2 regions of the Cupriavidus sp. 207A1 genome follow, and region 2 is predicted to be linked to the other one. Evidence: predicted binding sites of a transcription regulator. Region 2 holds the regulator's gene; the other holds the start of a gene.
The links. The regulator FliA, encoded in region 2, starts transcription of late flagellar genes. The targets are predictions, from matches to a motif close to CTAAAGTTTNNNNNNNNNNNGCCGNTA.
Positions count from the first base shown of each region.

Region 1: a site for FliA is predicted at 4,235-4,261, ahead of AC3FMM_RS09825 (FliC/FljB family flagellin). Genes of this name have one in related genera too.

Region 1 is NZ_JBYOJO010000004.1:371,314-382,872, reverse strand. It holds gene fliK (flagellar hook-length control protein FliK) at 1-3, opposite strand, end outside; gene AC3FMM_RS09845 (flagellar protein FliT) at 77-442, opposite strand; gene fliS (flagellar export chaperone FliS) at 444-869, opposite strand; gene fliD (flagellar filament capping protein FliD) at 904-2,310, opposite strand; gene AC3FMM_RS09830 (flagellar protein FlaG) at 2,344-2,700, opposite strand; gene AC3FMM_RS09825 (FliC/FljB family flagellin) at 2,848-4,137, opposite strand; gene AC3FMM_RS09820 (RNA chaperone Hfq) at 4,363-4,689, opposite strand; gene AC3FMM_RS09815 (oxygenase MpaB family protein) at 5,531-6,487, opposite strand; gene AC3FMM_RS09810 (hypothetical protein) at 6,760-6,984, shown strand; gene AC3FMM_RS09805 (BON domain-containing protein) at 7,230-7,748, shown strand; gene ku (non-homologous end joining protein Ku) at 7,865-8,926, opposite strand; gene AC3FMM_RS09795 (hybrid sensor histidine kinase/response regulator) at 9,142-11,178, opposite strand; gene AC3FMM_RS09790 (hypothetical protein) at 11,509-11,559, opposite strand, start outside.
Region 2 is NZ_JBYOJO010000001.1:95,756-107,314, reverse strand. It holds gene flgB (flagellar basal body rod protein FlgB) at 1-182, opposite strand, end outside; gene flgA (flagellar basal body P-ring formation chaperone FlgA) at 415-1,212, shown strand; gene flgM (flagellar biosynthesis anti-sigma factor FlgM) at 1,376-1,687, shown strand; gene AC3FMM_RS00500 (flagellar protein FlgN) at 1,693-2,154, shown strand; gene AC3FMM_RS00495 (hypothetical protein) at 2,489-2,782, opposite strand; gene AC3FMM_RS00490 (flagellar protein FlhE) at 3,084-3,521, opposite strand; gene AC3FMM_RS00485 (RNA polymerase sigma factor FliA) at 3,521-4,237, opposite strand; gene AC3FMM_RS00480 (MinD/ParA family ATP-binding protein) at 4,335-5,126, opposite strand; gene flhF (flagellar biosynthesis GTPase FlhF) at 5,138-7,477, opposite strand; gene flhA (flagellar biosynthesis protein FlhA) at 7,488-9,569, opposite strand; gene flhB (flagellar biosynthesis protein FlhB) at 9,566-10,708, opposite strand; gene AC3FMM_RS00460 (isocitrate lyase) at 11,182-11,559, shown strand, end outside.

The sequences.
Region 1 (11,559 bases), on a different contig from region 2:
CATACGGGTCGCGTGTATCAGGGACGGCGGGCGGTGCGGCCTGCCGGTGGAAGAGGGGAGCGGCGCCCAGGCCGCCTCAGGTGGTGGCGCCCGACGTGGCCCCTGCCGTCGCGCCATAGGCGGCGCTCAGCTCGAACTGCCGGCGCGAGCTGGTCAGCATGTCGCCGAGCCGCTTGAGTTGCGGCAGCGCCAGGTCGCGGATGCGGGCGTCGTAGGTCAGGATGCGGTCCAGCAGCTGGTAGCGCCGCATGCGCTCGGCATCGGAGAACGGGGCATCGTGGTCGAGCTGGCGCAGGCGCTCCACCTGGACCAGGTAGGCTTGCTGCAGAGTGGTGACCGTGTCCCAGTCGGCGCCCTGCGCGGCTTCATGCATGCGCGCGGACAGCGCGAGGATGTCCTCGTAGCAGGCCACGATCGGCGAAAACACTGGAGGGAAGGCCATGTCAGTTGTCCTGTAAGGCGGGTTGCCGCTCGGCCCCGGCGGCCGCGTCATCGATCTGCGCCCAGGCCGAGGCCAGGCCTTCCAGCAGCGTGTCGACCTCGCTCAGCAGCGCCGCGTCGCTGCGCAGGTTGGCCAGCATCAGCCGGCGCACCATGTATTCGTACAGTGCTTCGAGGTTGGCAGAGATTTCGCCGCCGGCGTCGTGGTCGAGCACCGCGCGCAGGCCGTTGTCGATGATGTCGATGGCCTTGGAGATGGCATTGCCGCGCTCGGCGATGCTGCCGCCTTCCAGGTGGAACCTGGCCCGCGCGATCGCGGCGCGCGCGCCGTCGTACAGCATGGCGATCAGCTTGTGCGGGCTGGCGCTCATGGCACCGGTCTGGACGCCGACCTGGGCGTAGGCGTTGGCGGATGCGCGGGCGAACATGGCTGGGTTCCTCGTGGCGGTGGGATGTGACGGGTTACTTCTTGATGCTGTTGTTGAGCGCGTTGAACTGCTGCGTCAGGTAGCTGCTGGTGCGGTTCATCTGCGCCACCACCAGGTCCAGCTGTGTGAACTGGGCCTTGTAGCGGTCGATGGTGGCGGTGACGCGGTCCTGGACCCGGTCATAGTCTTCCTCCAGGTCCTTCAGCGTCTTGGTGATGCCGTCCTGCGCCACCTTGAGCGCGCCGTCGGTCTTGCTCAGGCCTTCGATATAGGTGGTGGCGCGCTTGCCGATACCGCCGTCGCCGGTGGTGCTCGAGAACAGCGACGTGACCCGGCCCAGATTGTCGTTCAGCGCCTTGGTCAGCTTGGTATCGTCCAGCTTCATGGTGCCGTCCTTCTGGAACGTGATGCCGACGTCGATCAGCGTGATCTTGCCGCCGTTGCCATCGTCCATGGCACCCCCCAGCATCGAACGCAGGCTCGACTGGATCGAGCGCAGCGTGCCGTCGCCGGTCAGCGCGGCCGACGTGCCGGCCTTGGCATCGAACGCCGTCAGCGACTTGGCGGTGCTCTGGATGTTGTTGTACGCGGTGACGAAGGCCTGGATCGAGGCCTTGATCGCGTCGTTGTCGCGCGTCACCACCAGCGAGGTGGTGCCGGTCTTCGACAGGTTCATGGTCACGCCCTGCGCGGCGTCCACCACCGCATTGCTCTGGCTGACCACGTCGATGCCGTTGATCTTCAGCGTTGCGTTGGCGGGCGGGACCTTCTGTTCCATCTTGTTGGCGGCGGGTGCCGCGGCCGGGTCGAAGGCAACCACGTTGTTCAGCGCCGGGTCCGTCGATGACACGCGCATGGTGGCCTGCGTGCCGGTCTTGTCCGAGGTCAACACCAGGCGGTAGGGGCTGGCGCTGCCGTCATTGACGATGCTGGCGGTCACGCCGATGCCGGCCTTGTTGATGGCATCGCGCATGCCTTCGAGCGACGAGCCCGCCGGGATGGTGACCTTCTTGGTGCTGGCGGGAGCGCCGCCGGTGGCCAGCGCCTCGCCGAAATCGAACACCAGCTCGCCGCCGCCGATCATGGCCTTCTGGTCGGCCACGTTGCCGCTGACCAGCGACTGCGCGGTCGCCAGCGTGTTGACGGTGATGGTGTAGTTGCCCGGCACGGCATTGGCCGCGGTGGTCACCGACATCACGTCCGGCGTGCCGACCGTGGCCTTGACCGCGCCGAAGGTGGCGGCGCTGGACAGCTTGGTGGCGGCGGCCTTGTAGGCGTCCAGCACGCTCTGCACCTGGCTGTAGGCGGACAGCTTGGTCTGGTAGCTCTTGGCCTGCGTGTTGATGGCCTCGAGCGGCGCCTGCTCGGCCTTCTGCAGCTGGTCCAGCAGGGTGCTCAGGTTCAGGTTGGAGCCGATGCCGATGGAGGAGATCGTTGCCATTTTATTGTCTCGTCTTCAACTGTTGATCAGGTCTCAGGCCGCCTGGCTGACGAACAGCCCCTGCAGCTTGTCGATGGCGCGGGCGATGCGCAGCACCTCTTCGGTGGGCATCTGCCGGATCAGGTCGCCGGTTTCCTTGTCGATCACCTTGGTGACGACACGGTGCGTGGCCTCGTCGATCTCGAAGCGCAGGCCGATCGAGGTGGTCTTGAACGCTTCCACCAGCTCGCCGATCGCGGCGGACGCGGCGACAGCTTGCGCCGGGGCGCGCGCGGTGTCTTTCTCCGGCGCGCGCAAGCCGGCGCGTGCGGGGGGCGCCATCGTGCCGGGGGCCGGCACATCGGACGGCAGGCGCACTGCGGTCGGTTTCACGGTAGGGGGAAGCGCCATGCTCGGCTCCGTTGGCGTGTGGCGGGTTCAGGTTGAAACGCTTGGCAGGCAGCGGTCTGCCTGCGAAACGCTCCAGCGCGTTCCGGCTGCCCTGGCAAAAAGGCCGGGCCTTGCGGCCCAGCCTCGTATGCCAGTCTGCGGAAGCGATTAACGCAGCAGCGACAGCACGCTCTGCGTGGTCTGGTTGGCTTGCGACAGGACCGAGGTGCCAGCCTGTTGCAGGATCTGCGCACGGGTCATGTTCGACACTTCCGTAGCGTAGTCTGCGTCCTGGATGCGCGAACGCGACGAGGACAGGTTGGTCACGGTCGTGCCCAGGTTGGCGATGGTCGAGTCGAAGCGGTTCTGCACGGCACCCAGCGAGCTGCGCAGGTCATCAACGATCTTCAGGGCGGCGTCCAGCTTCTTCAGCGGGTCGACGCTCGACGCGCCGGCGAACTCGGCCGTGGCGCCAGCGCCGCTCAGGACGATGTCGGTGCCGGTGTAGTCGAAGTCGGTCGGGGTGGCGCCACCGTTGGCCAGCGCGCCAGCGCCGACGGCGAAGTTGCGGCCCTGGATCGTGGCGAAGGCGGTCACTGCGCCGGTGCTGTCGGCGCCGACCTTGACCAGCTGGTTAGCCAGCGCGGTCGCGGTGGTCACGCCGTTGTCCGGATCGGTGAACTCGAGGTCGGCACGGTTCAGCACGACGTTGCCGGTGGCATCGTCCACCGAAGCGGCGTAGTAGTCGTCGCCCGACTTGACCACGAAGTTGGCGGTGGCGGCGCCGGCGGCGTCCTTGACGTTGTGCAGGCTCAGGCTGCTGGCGGCAACGCCCAGCGAGGTGGCGGCCGAGGACAGGTCGACCGCTTCCGGGGTGCCATCGGTGTTGGTCTGGGTGATGGCTTCGCTGACGTTCAGGGCGTTGCTGCTCAGGCTGAAGCCCTTCAGGCCCAGCGTCGACGAATCGATCTGCTTCAGGTCGATGGTGATGGTCTCGCCGTCGTTGGCGCCAACCTGGATGGTCAGCGGCTTGGCGTTGGCGGACAGCACCTTCACGCCGTTGAAGTCGGTCTGCTGCGAGGTGCGGTCGATTTCCGACAGGCGCTGCGAGATTTCGTCCTGGATCGACTTCAGGTCCGAAGCCGAGTTCGAGCCGTTGGCGGCCTGCACGCTCAGTTCACGGATACGCTGCAGGTTGTTGTTGACTTCGGTCAGCGCGCCTTCGGTGGTCTGCGCCAGCGAGATGCCGTCGTTGGCGTTGCGCTGGGCTTGCGTCAGGCCGCGGATGTTGGCGGTGAAGCGGTTCGCAATCGCCTGGCCGGCGGCGTCGTCCTTGGCGCTGTTGATGCGCAGGCCCGACGACAGGCGCTGGATCGCCGTGTTCAGCGACGATTGCGAGGCGTTCATGTTGTTCTGAGTCATCAGAGACAACGAATTGGTGTTAATGACTTGCGCCATGGTACGACTCCTATATGCAAAGTTTTGGGCATTCCGGCTAGTGCCGTAACGTTGGCGGCCTGCTTTGCAGGGCGTAGAGTGCCTCCGTTGCTTGGGTTATCGACCGGGCAAGGCAAAGGTTTAGAGTGATCTCCGCGATAGTTTCGCGGGGTGCCGGCAGGGCGGGGGAGGCGCCGTACCACGACGGTCGGCAAAGGCGGGAAGGCGTTTGGAAGAGGCGCCGGCCTAGCGGCGCTTGCGCGTGCGCGGAATATAGAGCGGCACGAAATCCGGCGCGGCCACCGTTTCCGGCGCGACACTTACCACCTCCGGCGCGCCGGCCGGGGTGACCAGGCAGATGGCGCGTTTGTAGACCACGGTGGGCTGGCTGTCGTCTGGCCGCCGGCCGAGCAGCAGCACGAAATCGTCGGCGGCCAGCACCAAGCCGTGCAGCCGGGCGCCGTTGGACAAGTGCACGATCACCGGGGACTGGGTGATGCGGTACGCGGCGAATTGCTGGGACTGCAGTTGCCGTCGGCTGGGTTGCTTGGGCCGGATTTCCTTCTTCTTCACAACGACTCCGGAAGAGCCCGCAAGGGTTCTGGCGGCTGATAACGGTCCGTTGGCCGGCGGCTTGGGGTGCGGCTCGGCCTGGGCGGCGGGGGAAACATCCGCTCTCGGTAACGGCGACCGGACTGGCCGCCTGGATTGCCTCGAGACCCGGCCCGGCATGCAGGCCCCGGATTGTCGTGCAATGGCCGGCGGTTGGCGCTGCCAGAAGAGAAGGGGAATACTTCAGGGGCGAGAGTAACAAAGTTTTACAAGCGTTGACGGACGGCACGCCGCTCGTGGTCTAGAGGCTACGCTCTATTAATTTGTTTGCTTTTTTCCTGAGATTTGAGGTAAAGAGCGGCGCTTATGCGGGCGTGAGACGGCGTGCCCCTGGCCGACAAGGCCAAGCGGGCATTGGGATGGCAGGAAATTGCCAGCCTCTGCAAGAAGTAACCTGAAAGTGATTTCAGGGGCAAAAATGCCAGAAACACGCGAAGGCGCGCGTTCGCGCTAGGGGAATCCCCTGATAGAAGCGGGATTTACACCTCATGTAAGCGCGTTTATATTCGTAACAAGAGCTGTTTGGCTCGAGCAGTCCTGGAAAGCCTACGAGCACCCCGCGCGTGGGCTTCTTTTTTTGCCCGCGTCGTTTGATTCGCGCTCTGCGGCGCTGTGGCCGGACGGTCGAATAACCCGACCGGCCGTTCGGAATGCCGAGCCACATTTAACGCCACTTCACCGGCGCCCGATTCGCTGAAATGCGGGGGAATCTGGCGCTATTTCCGTTTTGCTCAGCGAAAGCGTTCGCTGATCGGCCCTGGTCGGCTGCAACGCACGTCGTTCGCGGGCCTGTCCGGCACCCTCAACCCGTTCGAGCGTCCGCGCCGCGCGCCACGCGCCGCCGGGCCCGGGCCGCCAAGCCGGCGCCAAGCGCCCAGCGCAGTGCCGGTGCCAGCACGTGCATGCCTGCCAGCGCCGCGGAGCGGCGGATCGAAGGCCCGTCCAGGTCCAGCTGGCGGCGTGCCCACGGCGGCAGCAGCGCGATGCCGGCGTCGGTCATGATGCTCACCGCCGGCTGCAGCAGGGGATTGGCCACCGGCATCTTCCTGACCAGACGCACCACTTCGCGGGTGCGCTCGCTGGCCATCAGCGCGGGCCGCATGGAGTCGAGATAGGCGTCCACTTCGGCGCGCGAGCGCGGCACCTCGGTCGCGCCGAGCAACTGCGCGATGCTGGCCACCTCGGCGTAATAGCGGTCCTGCTCGGCAGCGCCGAGCGGGCCGACATAGCGCAGGTAGCCCGCCAGGAAGCTAGAGACCTCGGCCACGTGCACCCAGGTCAGCAGCGCGGGGTCTGACGCCGCGTAGGGCCGTCCGTCCGGCGCGATGCCGGACACGCCGGTATGGATGCGCCGCACGCGTTCGATCAGCGCCATCGCGTCGGCGCGGCTGCCATAGGTGGTGCCGGCGATGAACTGCGCGGTGCGGCCCAGGCGCCCCTGCATGTCGGTGCGAAAGCTGGAATGGTCCCATACCCCGGCCAGCGCCAGCGGATGCAGCGTCTGCAGCAGCAGCGCGCTGACGCCGCCGGCCAGCATCGCCGGGAAATCCGCATGCACGCGCCAGCAGACCGCTTCCGGGCCGAACAGGCCGGGGTCGCCGGGCGGGTTGTCATAGTCCAGGCGCAGGCCGGAGTTGCTGCGGGTCAGCGCGCGCACGTGCGCACCTGCCTGCTCCCGCAGTCTCGCGGAGAGCTGATGCAGCGGGCCGCGGCGCTGCGGCGTGGCGCCGCCCGGGGCGGGGTCAGTGACGCTGGACAAGGCTGGAACTGCCTGGAAGGAAAAGGTATCGGGTCAGGGCCAGCATACACGCGATGGTGACGCGATGGTGACGGGATGGTGGCAGCATGCGCGCAGCGCGTCGCCGCGCCCGCCACCCGTAAAAAGGGCCGGAGCCCCGTTCAGGGTTCCGGCCTGCCAATCTCCGGCGTATGCCCCTGCGTCAGCACCGCATGTTGCTCACGCACATACCCGGATAGCTGCCTTGTTGTAGCGGCTGGGTGTTACTGCTGGCGTTGTCCGCCTTGTCCGCCTTGTCCACCCTGCTGACCACCCGTCTGCCCGCCCTGGCCGCCTTGCTGGCCGCCGCGCTGGCCGCTTTGCTGGCCAGGCTGCGAGCTGCCGCGGTCCTGCTGCTGCTGTTGGTCCTGCATGCGGTCCTTGTCACCCATCTGCCCGCCGCCTTGTTGTCCAGGTTGCTGCTGGCTGCCGCGTTGACCAGTTTGCGATTGTTCCTGCTGCTTCTGGCCCGATTGTGATTGGCCCGACTGCGTTTGACCCGGCTGTTGCTGCTGTCCCATTGCTAGCTCCTTGACGCGGCGAACTGCCGCAGACCTTGCTTCGCAATCGCCATGCCAAGCACGACAGCGCCGCCACGCCGCCTGGGCCGGCGCGATGCGCGCGATGCGCCACGCGTGCGCCGCGGCGCTTTTACAACGCGTGGCCCGTTTTACATAGCATCCGGCGCGGCTGCTGCGGCACCGCCCGGCCCGCCATGGCGGGTATGGAGCTTGCTGAAAAATGCCTTGCCAGTGGCGCCGCGTGCCAGCCCGGCAGCGGCTTGCGCTGGACCGTCAAGGAGAAAGCCATGCGATTTTCCCGAACCACCGCGCGCACCGTGCGCATGGCCTGTGTCGCGGCGCTGGCGGCGGCTGCCGGTAGTGCGCTGGCGCTCGACAAGAGCGGGCTGATCTTCGTTGCGGCCGACGAGGCACCGGTGGCGCCGGTCAACTCGGCACCGGGCATGCCCGGCCGGCCCGACCCGGACACCAGCGCTGTGACCGGGGTCGGCCAGGGCAGGCAAAGCATCGAGGACAGCGCCATCACCACGAAGATCAAGACCCGGCTGCTCGGCACCAAGGACCTCAAGTCCACCGGCATTCAGGTGAAGACGCAACAGGGGGCGGTGGAAGTCAGCGGCACGGTGCCGACCCAGCAGCAGCACGACCTGGCGTTGAAAACGATACGCAGCGTCGAGGGGGTGACGTCGGTGAATGACAACTTGAAGGTGTCGACGCGGTGAGGGGGGAGTCTTCTCGGCTGTAAGCGCAGCCGGTGGCATCCCAACGGCCCTCTCCCCCGTCCCGCGCGCGGGACAGGGAAGCACACAAGCAGCACGTTTTAGTCCGCAGAAACGGATCAAGCCGCGCGCTTTCTGCCCGTCGTGCCGGCGCTCTTGCGCGCGGCTGGCGCGTGCGATCCGCTCTTGCCGGCGCGCTTGGTGCCGGCGCTCTTTGAACTCGTACTGCGCGCGCGCTTGGCCGGCGTGGCGCTGGTGCGCTTCGCGGCGAGCTGCTTGCGTGCGGCGGCGTGCCGCGCAGGGGTCTTGCGGCGCGCGGGCTCGGCTTCGGTTTCGGTTTCGGTTTCGGTCTCGGCCTCGTCTTCCTGCCTGCCCTTGCCGCGCTTGCCCAGGCTCTGGCGCAGCAGCGCCACCATGTCGATGACCTTGGCGCCCTGGCGCGGCGCTTCTTCCTCTTCGGCGGGCGGGGTCAACTGGTGGGTCTTGCCGGATTCGATCTTTTGCTCGATGCGCGCCATCAGGTCGTCGCGGTAGGTGTCGCGGTATTGCTCGGGGGCCCAGTCCTCGGTCATGTCTTCGACCAGCTTGGCGGCCATCTCGATCTCGCGCCCGCGCGCGCCGGTGGCCTTGCCGCTGGGCGCCTTGGGCAGGCGCAGTTCCGAGATCGGCAGCACCTCGTCGGCGAAGCGCATGGTGTTCAGTACCAGCGCGTCGTCGTGCACCAGCATCGCCGCCAGGTGCTGGCGCGCGCGCAGCACCACCAGCGCCAGCGCGGCCTTGCCGGTGCGGCGCATGGTTTCGTGCAGCAGCGCATAGCCGCGCTCGCCGCGCTTGTCGGGCTCGAGGTAGTACGGGGTGTCGAAGTAGTACGGCGGAATGCTCTCGGCATCGACAAAGCTGACGATGTCCACGGTCTGCGTGGCCTCGACATTGGCCCGGCGGAAATCTTCGTCGTTGAGCAGCACATATTCGTCCTTGGCGTACTGGTAGCCCTTGACGATATGCTCCTTGTCGACCGGCTTGCCGGTGCTCTTGTTGATGCGCTGGTAGCCCACCGGGGCCATGTCGCGCACGTCTAGCAGGTCCAGGTCCAGCGATTGGCTGCGCGACGCGGGGCGAAGGACGACGGGGATGTTGACGAGGCCGAAGGCAATGGCGCCTTTCCAGATGATGCGGGACACTTGATCGCTCCTTTGCCACGGGCGCCGGCGCGTTGCGGCGGCGGTGGCGGCATGTCGCCCGGGGGGGGGTCTTCCACGGGTTGGGGCGGGCCGGGCGGCGGCTCCGGCGGCGGGACTTCGGGCTCACGGGGCGGGATGTCGGGATCGGGCGTGGTATGCACGGATAGCTCCTGGTTGAATCCTGGGTGAAGGCTCCGGCCGGCGCGGGCATGGCGCTAGGCGCGCTCCTGGTCGAGCTCATCGAGCAGCCGCGTCAGCGCGTCCAGGTCGGCGGGCTTGACCAGGTGCTGGTCGAATCCCGCGGCCAGTGCGCGGCGGCGGTCCTCGGGCTGGCCGAAGCCGGTCAGCGCGACCAGTTTGGCGCCGCGCAGCTCGGGCAGCGCGCGCAAGCGGCGCACGGTTTCAAAGCCGTCCATGGCCGGCATGCCCAGGTCCAGCAGCACCAGGTCCGGGCGCGCGTCGCTGGCGCGCGCCAGCGCGCTGGGGCCGTCGGGCGCGGTCACCACGGTGTGCCCCATGGCCTGAAGCGCCATCGTCATGGCCTCGAGCGCGTCGACGTTGTCGTCCACCACCAGGATGCGGCGCGGCACGCTGCGCCGCGGGCCGGCCTTGCCGGAACCGGGATGCCAGTTCTGCCACGGCTCGACCGGCAGCCTCACGGTGAAGGTGCTGCCCTGGCCGGGGCCGGCGCTGAAGGCGCGGATGGTGCCGCCGTGCAGCTGCACCAGCTTTTGCACCAGTGTCAGGCCGATGCCCGGCCCGTCATGCGGGAAGGCGCTGTGCGGTGCCTCCGTGGGGGCGTCGTTCTCCCTGGCCGGGTCGGGCGGGGCCAGCGGATCGAACAGTTGCCGCTGCAGTGCTGCGGACAGGCCGGTGCCGTTATCGCGCACGCGCACCGTGACTTGCCCGCCGGAGAACGCATCCGGCACGGTCTCCGGCGTGCTCTCGTCGAAGCCGGCTTCGACCGAGATCATGCCGCCGGCGGGGGTGTATGCAGCCGCGTTTTGCAGCAAGTTGCTGAAGATCTGCGTCAGGCGCACCAGGTCGCCGCGTATCGGCAGCGGCTGCTCCGGCAGCGACAGCCGCAGCGTGTGCCGGTAGGCGTCGAGCACCGGACGCACGGCTTCCACCGCGGTATTGAGCGCGGTGCGCAGCTCGACCAGGTCTTGCCGCAGCGTGATGCGGCCCTGGTTGAAGCGCGAGATATCGAGCAGCTCGTCGACCAGCCGGGTCAGGTGATGCACCTGCCGGCCGATGATGTCGCGCGCGCGGAACATGTCTTCGCGCGTGGGCGCGAGCTGCTGCAGCAGGTCTGCGGCGCTGCGCAGCGGTGCCAGCGGGTTGCGCAGCTCATGCGCCAGCATCGCCAGGAACTGGTCCTTGCGGCGTTCCTCGTCGCGCAAGGTGCGCCCGGCGCGGTTCTGCAGCGTCACGTCCTGGCAGATCCCGGCAACGCGCAGCGGCTGGCCGACGGCACCGGCCTGCGCGGTGTCGGTGTCGTCGGCGCCGCCACGGCTGCGCATGGGGAAGGCGCGCGCGCGGACGTCGCGCATCTCGCCGCCGGGCAGGGCCACCGCGAATTCGAGATCCATGCTGCCGTCGCGCAGCATGCTCTCCACGGCGGCTTCCACGCGCGCGCGGTCGGCCGGCGCGACGCGCTGCAGGCACAGGCGCGGGTCGTCCATCAGCTGCTCGGCCGAGTGGCCGCAGATGTTCGCCAGCGAGGAACTGGCGAACAGCAGCCGCCGCGTCGACGGATCGAGGATCCACACCACGTCGGCCAGCGATTCGGCGAGCTGGCGGAACATGTCTTCATGCTCGTGCAGGGCGCGCGAGGTGCGGTGGAAGGCGTCTTCGGCGCCGCGCAGGCGCAGCAGCGCCTGGATGCTGGACAGCACTTCCTCGGGTTCGGCGGGCTCGACCAGGTAGCCGTCGGCGCCACAGTTCAGCGCCTCCACGCGCTGCCGCGACTGGGCTAGCCCGGGCGAGGTCAGCAGCACCAGCGTGCGCGCGGTCTGCGGATCTTCTTTCAGCAGGCGGCACACTTCCAGGCCGCTGATATCGGGCAGCCTTGCCGACAGCAGCACCAGCGATGGCGCGTGCTGGCGCACCAGCGACAGCGCCGAATGGCCGGTGACCGCCTCGATCACGGAAAAGCCGCCGCGATGCAGGATGCGGCTCTTGACGTAGCGCGGCCCTTCGCGATCCTCGACGTTCAGGATCAGCGGGGCGCGGTTGGCTTGCGGCTTCATGACTGCACCCTGCGCGGCGCGCCAGTGCGCACCCGCAATGACGGGCAACTCCGCGCGGCCGTGTCGTGTAAAACCGCGCTGGTCTGCGCGCGCCGCGTGTAAGACTTACCACGGTGGCCCGTACTGCCTTTGAAAATCCTGCAATCCCCCATCCCCCAGATCATCGCCGTCCCCTTGTTGATCAACGTGGCCGCGGTGTTTTGCGCGGGCCGTTCCGCTTCGCAGTGGCAAGACGCGTGCCGGCTGGGCAACGTCGCGGACAGCGAGGAGGGCACGGCGCGGCATACCGCCGTCCGGACCGGCGTGACTGACCCGAGAGTGCCGTGCGGGCTAGCGGCGCGCCGCCTCGCCGCTGTGGGCCTCGGCGCTGGGCGAGGTGCC
Region 2 (11,559 bases):
CCCTCGTTGCGGTGGCCGCGCTCCACGGTCTGCGCCAGCGTGCTGGAGAAATCAAAGTCGCGCGCCTTGTAGCCGGGCGTGTCCGCGTGCGCGATGTTCGAGGCAATCACCGACTGCCGCTGGTTGCGCAGGCTCAGCGCTTCCTGCTGGAAGCGTAGCGCCGCGTCGAGTCTGTCAATCATCTGCATCTCCCTGCTGACAAGGCGCCCCCATAAGCGGGGCGAACCGGGGTTCTTCAGGGTTGGCATCTTAGGCGGGGACCTGTCACGCCAATCGGATGAATAAGGACGGGAAATCCGCGCATTTCGGCCCGCCCGCGCGCGAGGCGCTGCCTACAATGGGCCCCGATGACAGATGTATACGGCGCGCGCAGCCAGTCACGGGGCCGTGCGCCGTCCTTGCCGGGAAGTCCAGATGAAACAGCATTGCCGCAACGCGCGCCGCCTGGTGCAAGCCCCGCTGGGCGCTTGCCTGCTTGGCGCTTGCCTGCTTGGCCCTGGTGCCGCGGGCGCCGCGCCGGCCCAGATCACGCCGGTCGCCATGCAGGCGCCGGCCGCGCACGGTCCCGGCAGCCCCGCCCCCGCCGCGACCAGCCCCTTCACCGAAGACCCCGCGCGGGTGGCCGTCGAGCGCTTCCTGCAGCAGCAGGCCGCCGGCCTGCCAGGCAAGGTGAGCGTGCAGGTGGCGCCGCCGTCAGGCGGGCGCGCGCCCGAATGCATCGCGCCCGACCCGTTCCTGCCCGCCGGCGCTTCCCCGTGGGGACGCGTCTCGGTAGGCGTGCGCTGCGGCGGCGAGCGGCCCTGGGTGCGCTACATGCAGGCGCGCGTCTCCGTGCTGACCGACTATTACGTGGCCGCGCGCGCGCTGGGCCCGGGCGAGCCGGTCGGCCAGGCCGATGTGGAAATCCGCCAGGGTGACCTGGGCGCGCTGCCGCGCGCGGTGATCACCGATCCGGCGCAGCTTGCCGGGGCCGTCACCGCCAACCGCATCGCCGCCGGCTCGCCGCTGCGCACCGACCTGCTGCGCAAGGCCATCGCCGTGCGCCAGGGCCAGACCGTCACCGTGGCGGTCGAGGGCGAGGCCTTCCAGATCACCAGCGAAGGCAAGGTGCTGGCCGACGCCGCCACCGGCAATACCGTGCAGGTACGGCTGCGCAACGGCCAGGTGGTCAATGGCCTGGTGCGCAGCGGCGACACCGTGGTGCTGCAATGACCGTGCGCCAGGTGCTGTAATCGTGGCTGAGTTGACTGGAATCCCGGGGCAGGCGGCGTGCGAAAATGCCGCCCCAGCCGCCGTGCAGCGAATCCGGGCCAGGCGCCCTAAAGAATTCGCCGGCGCGTCCGTAATGCCATAGGAAACCAGCAAGGATCGCCCCGTGAAGATCAACCACTCCACCTCGTCCCGTCCGGCCGACGCCGCCGCTGGCGACGCCGCCCGGCCCCATGCCGCCCCGGCCGCCGCCGATGCGGCCGCGCCGTCCGCCGGCCTGAGCGTCAGCCCGCTGGCCGCCCAGGTGCGCGACATCAGCGCCCGCCTGGCCCAGCCGGCTGACGACGATATCGATACCGCCAAGGTCGAGGAGATCCGCCAGGCCATCGCCGAAGGCCGGATCCGCATCGACCCGGGCAAGATTGCCGATGGCCTGCTCGCCACCCTGCGCGAGCTCGGCCAGGCCGACCCCAAATAGCCACCATGAGCCAGAGCCTGATCCAGTCCCTGCAGCGCGAAACCGAAGGCATCCAGGCCTTCGGCCAACTCCTCGCCGAAGAGCGCGACGCCCTCAAGCGGGGCGACTTCCAGTCCCTGAGCGGGCTGCTGACGCGCAAGGTCGAACTGGGCCAGGCTTTGTCCCGCCAGCTCAAGGCCCGCGAAGCCCAGATGGGCGCGCTGGGCCTGCGCGCGGGCCCGCAAGGCCAGCTGCTCGGCCGCCAGGTCGAACCGGCCGTGGCCGATGCCTGGCGCGGGCTGATCTTTGCGGCCCGCACCGCGCGTGACGCCAATGCGCTCAACGGGGCGGTGGTGGACGCCCATCTCGACTTCACCCGTGAAGCCATCCAGGCGCTGCGCCAGCATAGTGGCGGGGATGCGGGGTTGTATGGGAAGGATGGGAAGGCGGCGGCGGGTGTGGGTGGGGTTAGTCTGGCGGCCGGGTAGGGGTTCGGTTGCTGTGCGCTTTCTGCAATGGCAATAGCGTGCGCGTTCACTTCGTTGATGCGCTCGCCCTCACCCCAACCCTCTCCCGCAAGCGGGAGAGGGAGTACACAAGCGGGAATTGGAAAGCTCGAGGCAATGATGACGCTGCAGGTTTTCCCCCTCTCCCGCTTGCGGGAGAGGGGCGGGGGTGAGGGCCGGCGGTGGTAATAGCGACGGCCTTCACTTCGTTGATATTCCCGCCCTCACCCCTAACCTCTCCCACAAGCGGGAGAGGGAGTACACAAATCGTGCGCGGGACCACGCCACCGTCGTGGTGGCAGATATGATTCGCAGCTCAAAGCGGTGGCTCAAATAGGTGGAAGTCCCAAATCCAACCCTCAACCGCCGGCTCTTCGCAGCGCACGCGCATAGTGTTGTGCTTGCTCCCGACCTTGGTTAGATAGCACTTGGTATTGACTGGCAACATCTGGAAGTTCTCGCTCTGAGCACTGGCATCCCTCTCGGTAGCGTAGAGCTTGACGGCAGTAATGGTCACGCTTGGCGTAAAACTAATGCGCACACCAGTGACAAATACGTATGCCGCAGCCATAAGGGCAAGCAATGCCAAGACAATAAATGCCTTCCTCATGATCTACCAGTTCGTGGATGCGCCATGCCTCCAGCCCTTCGGGTATAGCCTTCTTTCCACGACACGATTGGATTTACTAACCACCGATAGTAGCTCGGCGGGCGTAATGGGCGTCTGTATGTTGCGTGGGTCATGTGCCAGGATGCCGATGTTCTCCAATGCTTGAGCGGTGTTCGTCGAGCATGAATTCTTGAGAAGATCATATTTCATTGCCCGCTTTCACACGGCTTTCCCTGGATCGCCTGATGTTCCATTTTTTCGTCACTTGTTGATAAGTGACGAAAAAACGGAACATTCATCCCTACCTGAACCCCACCACCACCTCATTACTCCGCCCCTGCAACACCGGTACCAGGCTCCCCTGCCCCGGCACCCGGAACGCAAACACAAACCCCTTGGTGGCATCGTCGCCGAAGAACGCATCGGTCTTGCCCTCGGCCTGCGTCAGCAACACGCAGCGTTGCGCATTGCACAGGTAGGCCTGCAGTTCCGCCGGCGGCGTCTTGGCGAAGCTGTAGCGCCAGCGCACCGAGGTAATGACCCCTTCCGATTGCGGCAATACGCCAGTGGGCAGGATTGGCGGCGATACCGCGCGCTGGCCGCGGCCGTGCAAGGCCGGGCCGTTGACCGAGCCGGTCCAGGCGTGGCGGGTGCCGGCGTCGAACGCGGCCCACGCGCACGCCGATACCGCGGCCAGCAGCCAGCAAGCGCCACGCGCGGCGCGCGCCTTTGCTGGCATCACAGCAAGCCGCGCAACTGGCTGCGCAGCCGGTTGATGGCCTGCCCGCGGATCTGGCATACGCGCGACTCGGTCACCTCGAGCACGGCGCCGATTTCGCGCAGGTTCAGTTCCTGGTCGTAGCACAGCGACAGCACCAGCTTTTCCCGCTCGGGCAGGCGTTCGATGGCGCGGACCAGTGCCTCGCGCATGCCGCTTTCCATCAGCACGGTCAGCGGGTTGCCGTCGTCGCTGCCGCCGAGGTGGCGGTCGAGGAAGTCTTCTTCGCCGGAGCGCTCGAAGTCTTCATAGTGCAGCAGCTGGCAGCCATAGACCTCGTTGAGCAGCAGCTGGTATTCGTCCAGCGGCATCTCCATGGCCTCGGCCACTTCGGAGTCGATCGGCGTGCGGCCGAGCTTCTGTTCCAGGTTGCGCTGGGTGCGTTCGATGCGGCGGGTGAACTGGCGCAGGCTGCGCGATTGCCAGTCGTTGGCGCGCACCTCGTCGAGCATGGCGCCGCGGATGCGCTGGCTGGCGTAGGTCTCGAAGCGCGCACCGTGGGTGTCTTCATAGCGCTTGGCGGCGTCGAGCAGGCCGATCATGCCGGCCTGGATCAGGTCGTCGATCTGCACGCTGGCGGGCAGCCGCGCGGCGAGCTGCAGCGCGATGCGGCGCACCAGCTGGGCGTGCGCCTTGACCACATCGGCCTGTTCGAGCTTTCCCTGGATCGTGTACATGGTGCAATTCTCGTGACTGCTGGATGGCTGGACCGGTACCCCTTGGCGTGCCGGCTGGCTCAGGGTGTGGTGGTTTTAGGTGGCATGGCTGGCAGGCTCAGGCCATGGCGGGCGCGGCTGCTGGCGCGGCGGCATCCGCGCGCAACGGCCAGGCGCCGATACCGCCGGCGCTGCGGCGCAGGGCCGCGGTGGCCGGCGCGGCCGGGAAGGCATCGACCACGCAGCGGCCCAGTTGCGCAGCGCGCGCCACGAGCGGATCCGCCGGCAGCCAGCCCGCGCACAGCACTTCGACGCCGAGGTACTGGCTGGCGGTGCGCGCCAGGTTGCGAAGGATGGCCTGCACCGTGGCTTCGCTGCCCGCCAGGTTGACGATCAGGTGGAACTGGCGCCACGCATACAGGTGGTGCAGCCGCTTGATGCAGGCGTAGGCGGCGGTGATCGACGCCAGCTCAGGGCGCATCACCACCAGCACGTTGTGCGCATCGCCCGCAAGCGGCGACAGCGCGCCGTCTGCGTCAACGCCGGCATCGACCAGCACGCTGCGGAAATCGTTCGTCGCCGCCTGCGGCAAGGCAGTGCCCGGCACCGGCCGGCCCGCCGGCAGCACCGACAGCACGCCTTGCGGGCTCACGCCCGCCGCCGCATCGAGCGACAGCCGGCCCGCGTGGACGTCGGCCAGCGTGCCCGCCGGCCTGGCGCCGGACCAGCGCGTGGCAGGGGCGCTGGCGTCTTCGTCGACCAGCAGCACGCGCTCGCCCTGCATCGCCAGCGCATGCGACAAACCCAGCGCCACGGTGGTCGCGCCGGCGCCGCGTTCGCTGGCGAGCACGGCGATGCGGCGCGTGGTGCGCGGCGCCAGCATGCGGCGCAGGCTCGCGGCCTGGTCCATGGCGAGGGTGCTCACTGCAGGGCCTCCGCGGCGGCAGCGGGCGCGGCGTTGCCGCGGCCCGGATAGTTTTCCAGCACGTCGAGCAACGCCAGCATGCGGCCCATGCCTTCATTGAGCACGGTGCCCGGCACCGGCACGCCCGGGCGCACCGTACGGCCGGCCAGGCGCGCCAGGAACGCGGGCGCGGCCGCGGTGGGCGCGTGTTCCAGGCGCAGCACCGACAAGCCCAGCTGCAGTGCGGCCACGGCGGCGGCATCGGGCGCATCCCCTGCGTCCTGCGCGAAATGGTCGATGGCGTGGCGCAGCGTGCGCAGGCCGGCCTCGGCCGCGTCGGTCCACAAGGCCCAGCGGGCCACCTGCGCGGCATCCTGCGCCAGCGCCGGATCGCACAGCAGGTAGCGCGTATCGAGCAGCTCGCCGGTGGCGCGGTCGGCAAGGCGGGCCACCACCAGGCAGGCGTCGATGCCGCCGTCGGGCGTGCCCTTGCCGCGCACCGGGCTGTCCGGCACGCGCACCTCGGCGGTTGCCAGCCAGCGCACGGCATCGCGCTCGCGCACGGTGTCTTCGCCGACGGCATGGAAGGTCAGCGTATCCGCCAGCGCATCCAGCTTCCACGCGGTGCCGGCGCTGACCACGCGCGCGGTCTTGCGCGCGCTGGCCACCCAGCGCTCGCCGGCCAGCTGCCAGCGCGCCAGCGTGGCGGCGGACGGCACTGCCTCGATCAGGTTGACCACCTTGCGCGCGGCGCTCATCGCGGCGCGCAGGTTGGCGGCATCCGATTCGGCTTCACCCAGCGGCTGGCCGGCACGGCCAGTGGGCGTCACGGTGGCGGCCAGCGGCATGCCGTTGCGGTCGGCCAGCCACAGCGTGTGCTGGACCGGCTGGGGCGAGCGGCGCCCGGGCACGGCCACCTGCAGCGTGGCGGCGACGGCCAGCACGTACTGGTCGCACTGGCGCGTCACGTCACGGCACACCGCTTCGCGCACCTGCTGCGACATCGCGCGCAGGGCTGGCGCGCCGGCGCCGCGCTGCTGCCACAGCGAGCGGGCCAGGTCGAAGCCCAGGCCCGCGCCGTTGAGTTCGGCCACGCACTGGCCGAGCGCGTCGGCGCTATCGGTCAGCGAGCGCAGCACATCGGTGGCGCCACCGCGCGCGCTTGTCTCTTCACCCGCACCAGCTGCCGCACGGCGCGCCGCATCGGCATCGGCGAAAACAGAGCCGCGGCGCGGCGTCAGGAAAGCGCGCTCGACCAGCGCGGTGCTGTTGGCGAGCTCCAGATGCTCGGGCACGCGCTGGCCGGTGGAGGCATAGAACACCGGCAGCCGGTGGCGGATCACCACGTCCAGCACCGATCCCAGGTGCGTCGCTTCATCCAGCTTGCTGATGATGCAGCCGTCGATGCTGCCGCCATCCGGCGCGGCGTCGTGGCGGTAGGCGTGCACCACCTCGTTGAGGGTATCGCCATGGCTGGCGCCGTTGAGCAGCAGCACGCGCTGCACCGGCGCAGGCACGCCGGCCAGCATGGCGATCTGTTCCGACAGGCTGCGGTCGCGCTGGCTCATGCCGACGGTGTCGATGATCACCAAATGCTTGTCCTTCATCGCCGCCAGCGCGAAGCGCAGGTCGGCGGCGTCTTTCACGGCATGCACCGGCACGCCCAGGATGTCGCCGTAGATGCGCAGCTGCTCATGGGCGCCGATCCGGAAGCTGTCGGTGGTCAGCAGCGCCAGCTTGTCGGCGCCGTGGCGCAGCACGTAGCGCGCCGCCAGCTTGGCCGTGGTAGTAGTCTTTCCCACGCCGGTGGGGCCCACCAGCGCCAGCACGCCGCCCTGCGCGAACAGGTGGTCCTCGTCGCCCAGCACCGGCAGCTTGCTGGCCAGTTCGCCGCGGATCCAGCCCATGGCCGCGGGCCGGTCATAGCCCAGCGGCAGCCGCGCCAGCAGCGTGCGCGCCAGTTGCCCGGAGAAGCCTGCGCCGACCATCCATTCGAACAGCGATTCGCGCAGCGGGTCGCTCGCGGCCACGCCGTGCGCTGCCGCGCTCGGGGCCACGCCCGGCGCGGCGCCGATGCCGGCCAGCTGGCGCTCCAGCATCGCCCGCATCGATTGCAGCTCGCCGCGCAGGTCGCCGATGGCCGCGGGCTCCGGTGCCGGTACCTGCGCCGGTGCCGGCGGCACATACACCTGCGCGCCGGCCGACACGCTGCCCAGATCGGTATCGCGCATGGCGACGATCTCCACCCCGCCCTCGACGGTGCGGTTGGACAGCACCACGGCATCCGGGCCCATGGCTTCGCGCACCTGGCGCATGGCTTCGCGGCCGTTGGCCGCGACAAACTTGGCTACGCTCATCGTTGACTCCTCACGCGCCGATCATGGCGGTGATGCGGATATTGCGGTTGTCCGGCACCTCGGCGTGCGACAGCACGCGCAGCTGCGGCATGGTCCGGCGCAGGAAGCGCGCCATCAGCGGGCGCAGCTGCGACGGCACCAGCAGCACCGGGTCCATGCCCATCTGCTCCTGGCGCGTGACCGCGCCCTGGGTCTGCTGCAGCAGCGCGTCGGCCAGGCCCGGCTCGATGCCGCCGCCGTTGGTCAGCGCCTGCGACAGCACGCGCTCCAGGCCGGCGTCGAGGCCGATCACCTGCAGGTCGGCATTGTTCGGGAACAGCTGCTGCGTGATGGCGCGGCCCAGCGCCACGCGGACCATCGCGGTCAGCTCGTTCGGATCACTGATCTTGGGCGCGTGCTCGGCCACCACATCCAGGATGGTGCGCATGTCGCGGATCGGCACGCCTTCGTCCAGCAGGTTCTGCAGGATCTTCTGCAGCGCCGTGAGCGAAATCGTCTTCGGCACCAGGTCTTCGGTCAGCTTGGGCGAATCCTTGGCGATGCGGTCCAGCAGCGCCTGCACTTCCTGGCGGCCCAGCAGCTCGGCCGCGTGCATGTGGATCAGGTGGTTCAGGTGCGTGGCCACCACGGTGCTGGCATCGACCACGGTATAGCCGTACGCCTGCGCCTGTTCCTTGATGCCGGCATCGATCCACACCGCCGGCAGGCCGAAGGCCGGATCGCGCGTGGCCGCGCCGGGCAGCGTGCCGCTGACCTGGCCCGGGTTGATCGCCATCCACTGTCCGGGCATGGCCTCGCCGCGGCCGATCTCCACGCCCTTGAGCGTGATGCGGTAGGCGTTGGGCTTCAGTTCCAGGTTGTCGCGGATATGAACGACCGGGACCAGGAAGCCGATCTCCTGCGCCACCTTCTTGCGGATGCTCTTGATGCGGCCCAGCAGCTCGCCGTCCTGCGCGCGGTCCACCAGCGTGATCAGGCGGTAGCCCACCTCCATGCCGAGCGGGTCCACCAGCGTGACGTCGTCCCAGCTGGCTTCGGTCGATTCCGGCGCCACCGCCGGGGTGCGCTCCTCACGCTGCTTGGTCTGCGCCTGCGTGGCCGCGCGGCGCGCGATATAGCGCCCCATCCAAACCAGCGCGCCTGCCAGCAGCAGGAAGGCAAAGTGCGGCATGCCCGGGATGATGCCCATCAGGCCGATGATGCCCGCGGTCAGGTACAGCACGCGCGGGTTGGCGAAGAGCTGGCCGGTCAGCTGCTCGCCCACGTCCTGCTCGTTCGACACGCGCGACACGATCACGCCGGCCGCGGTGGAGATCACCAGCGCCGGAATCTGCGCCACCAGGCCATCGCCGATGGTCAGCAGCGTGTAGTTGTGCACGGCGGTGCCGAAGTCCAGGTCATGCTGGACCATGCCCACCACCATGCCCGCGGCCACGTTGATAAACATGATCAGCAGGCCCGCCACCGCATCGCCGCGCACGAACTTGCTGGCACCGTCCATGGCGCCGTAGAAGTCAGATTCCTGCGCCACCTCGGCGCGGCGCTTCTTGGCGGCGGCTTCGTCGATCAGGCCGGCGTTCAGGTCGGCGTCGATCGACATCTGCTTGCCCGGCATCGAATCCAGCATGAAGCGCGCGCCGACTTCCGCAATCCGCCCCGCGCCCTTGGTGATCACCATGAAGTTGATCACCACCAGGATGGCGAACACCACGATACCCACGGCAAAATTGCCGCCCACCAGGAAGTGGCCGAAGGCCTCCACCACCTTGCCGGCCGCGTCCGGGCCGGTATGGCCTTCCAGCAGCACTATGCGCGTGGACGCCACGTTCAGCGACAGCCGCAGCAGCGTGGTAAACAGCAGCACCGCCGGGAACGCCGCAAAGTCCAGCGGCTTCTGCGTATACATGCTGACCAGCAGCACCATGATCGCCAGCGCGATATTGAAGGTGAACAGCAGGTCCAGCACAAGGGCCGGCAGCGGCAGGATCATCATCCCCAGGATCATGATGATCAGCAGCGGCCCGGTCATGGCCTTGAACTGGCCGGCGGAGCGCAGGCCGGGCAGGTTGAAGAGGTTGCTCAGAGCATTCATTCGCGCATTTCCGGTACGGCGAGTTCATCGGGCACGTGCAGGTCCGCCGGCGCCTGCGGCTGCGGGCCCTGCGAGTAGTGCCAGTGCTTCAGTTGATAGACCCAGGCCAGCACTTCGGCCACGGCGGTATAGAGGCCGGCCGGGATTTCCTGGCCCAGCTCAACATGGCGGTGCAGCGCGCGCGCCAGCGGCGGCGCCGACATCAGCGGCACGCGGTGCTCCGCCGCCAGCGCGCGGATGCGCGCGGCCACGTCGCCGGTGCCCTTGGCCACCACGCGCGGCGCGCCCATGCGCCCTTCCTCATAGCGCAGCGCCACCGCAAAGTGGGTGGGGTTGGTCACCACCACATCGGCCTTGGGCACCTCTGTCATCATGCGGCGGCGCGCCATGGCGCGCTGCTGCTGGCGGATGCGGTTCTTGATATGGGGGTCGCCCTCGCTCTCCTTGAATTCCTGCTTGACCTCTTCCTTGGTCATGCGCAGCTTCTTGAAGAACTCCCAGTACTGCCACGGCACGTCGATGGCTGCCACCACCAGCAGCGACAGCGACACCACCAGGCAGCAGAACATCACCAGGTCCACCATGTGCAGCAGCGCCTCCTGCACCGGCGCATTCATCAGCGCGATGGCCTCGGGCAAGCGGCGCCACAGCACCCAGGCGCCGACCGCGCCCACCAGCAGCGACTTGGCCACAGCCTTGAGCAGCTCCACCAAGGAATGCGCCGAGAACATCCGCCCCAGCCCCGCAATCGGCGACAGCCGCGACAACTGCGGCGCGAACGACTTGGCCGAGAACACCCAGCCGCCCAGCAGCAGCGGCGCGGCCAGCGCGGCCACACCGAACAGCAGCAGCAACGGCAGAAAGGCCAGCAGGCTGTCCCACACCATCAGCGCAAAGCGCGACAGCATGCGCGACGGATCGAACGCCGTGGCCGGCTCAAAGCGCAACGCGCCCTGCATCACCTGGTTCAGGCTGCGGCCCAGGTGGCCGCCCAGCGTCCACAGGCCGGTCACGCCGGCAATCAGCATCACGAACGTGGCCAGCTCGCGCGAACGCACCACCTGCCCCTCCTCGCGCGCCTTTTCCAGGCGCCGGGGTGAGGCGGGTTCGGTTTTCTCGAGATCGCTTTCTTCGGACATCCACGCTCCGTGCGAAGCGGCAGGCCGCTATTCGTCAGCGGGGATTATCGAAGCGGGGTGGGATTCCCATTCGCGCGAAAAGGCGGGGGAATTGGGTGCTGTTTGGGAAATGAGGGACTGTTGGGGTTAACGGCGCAGGCGTCAGGAGTCTTTAGCGGGAAAGTGACGAAGCCGCCGAACCGGGGTGCGCCGAAGCGGCCTTTGCCCGCCTCACTGAAAGCACGTTTCACATCGTGGGATTTCGGCGTTGCGCAGCGCCGCATCCGCTTTCGTTCTGCGAAAAAACGTTCCGTATCGTGAAAATTGACATCTATCCCATTGAAAAATAAGGAAAAACAAAGTCTTATGTCTTATATAAGACATGGCCGCAACGGCGTTGGATCCCCCTACAATGAGGTCACGCTGTTTGCTTCGACCCACGGTCGGCACGCCAAACGATTTTTCTCAAACGCGCCTTATCTTAGGAAACTGACATGGCCCAGTATCAAGACGACATCAAGGCAGTGGCTGCTTTGAAAGAAACCCAGGGCAGCGCCTGGAATGCCATCAACCCCGAGTACGCTGCCCGCATGCGCGCGCAGAACAAGTTCAAGACGGGCCTGGACATCGCCAAGTACACCGCCAAGATCATGCGCGCCGACATGGCCGCCTACGATGCGGACTCGTCCAAGTACACCCAGTCGCTGGGCTGCTGGCACGGCTTTATCGGCCAGCAGAAGATGATTTCCATCAAGAAGCACTTCAACAGCACCGAGCGCCGCTACCTGTACCTGTCCGGCTGGATGGTCGCCGCGCTGCGCTCCGAGTTCGGCCCGCTGCCGGACCAGTCGATGCACGAAAAGACCTCGGTC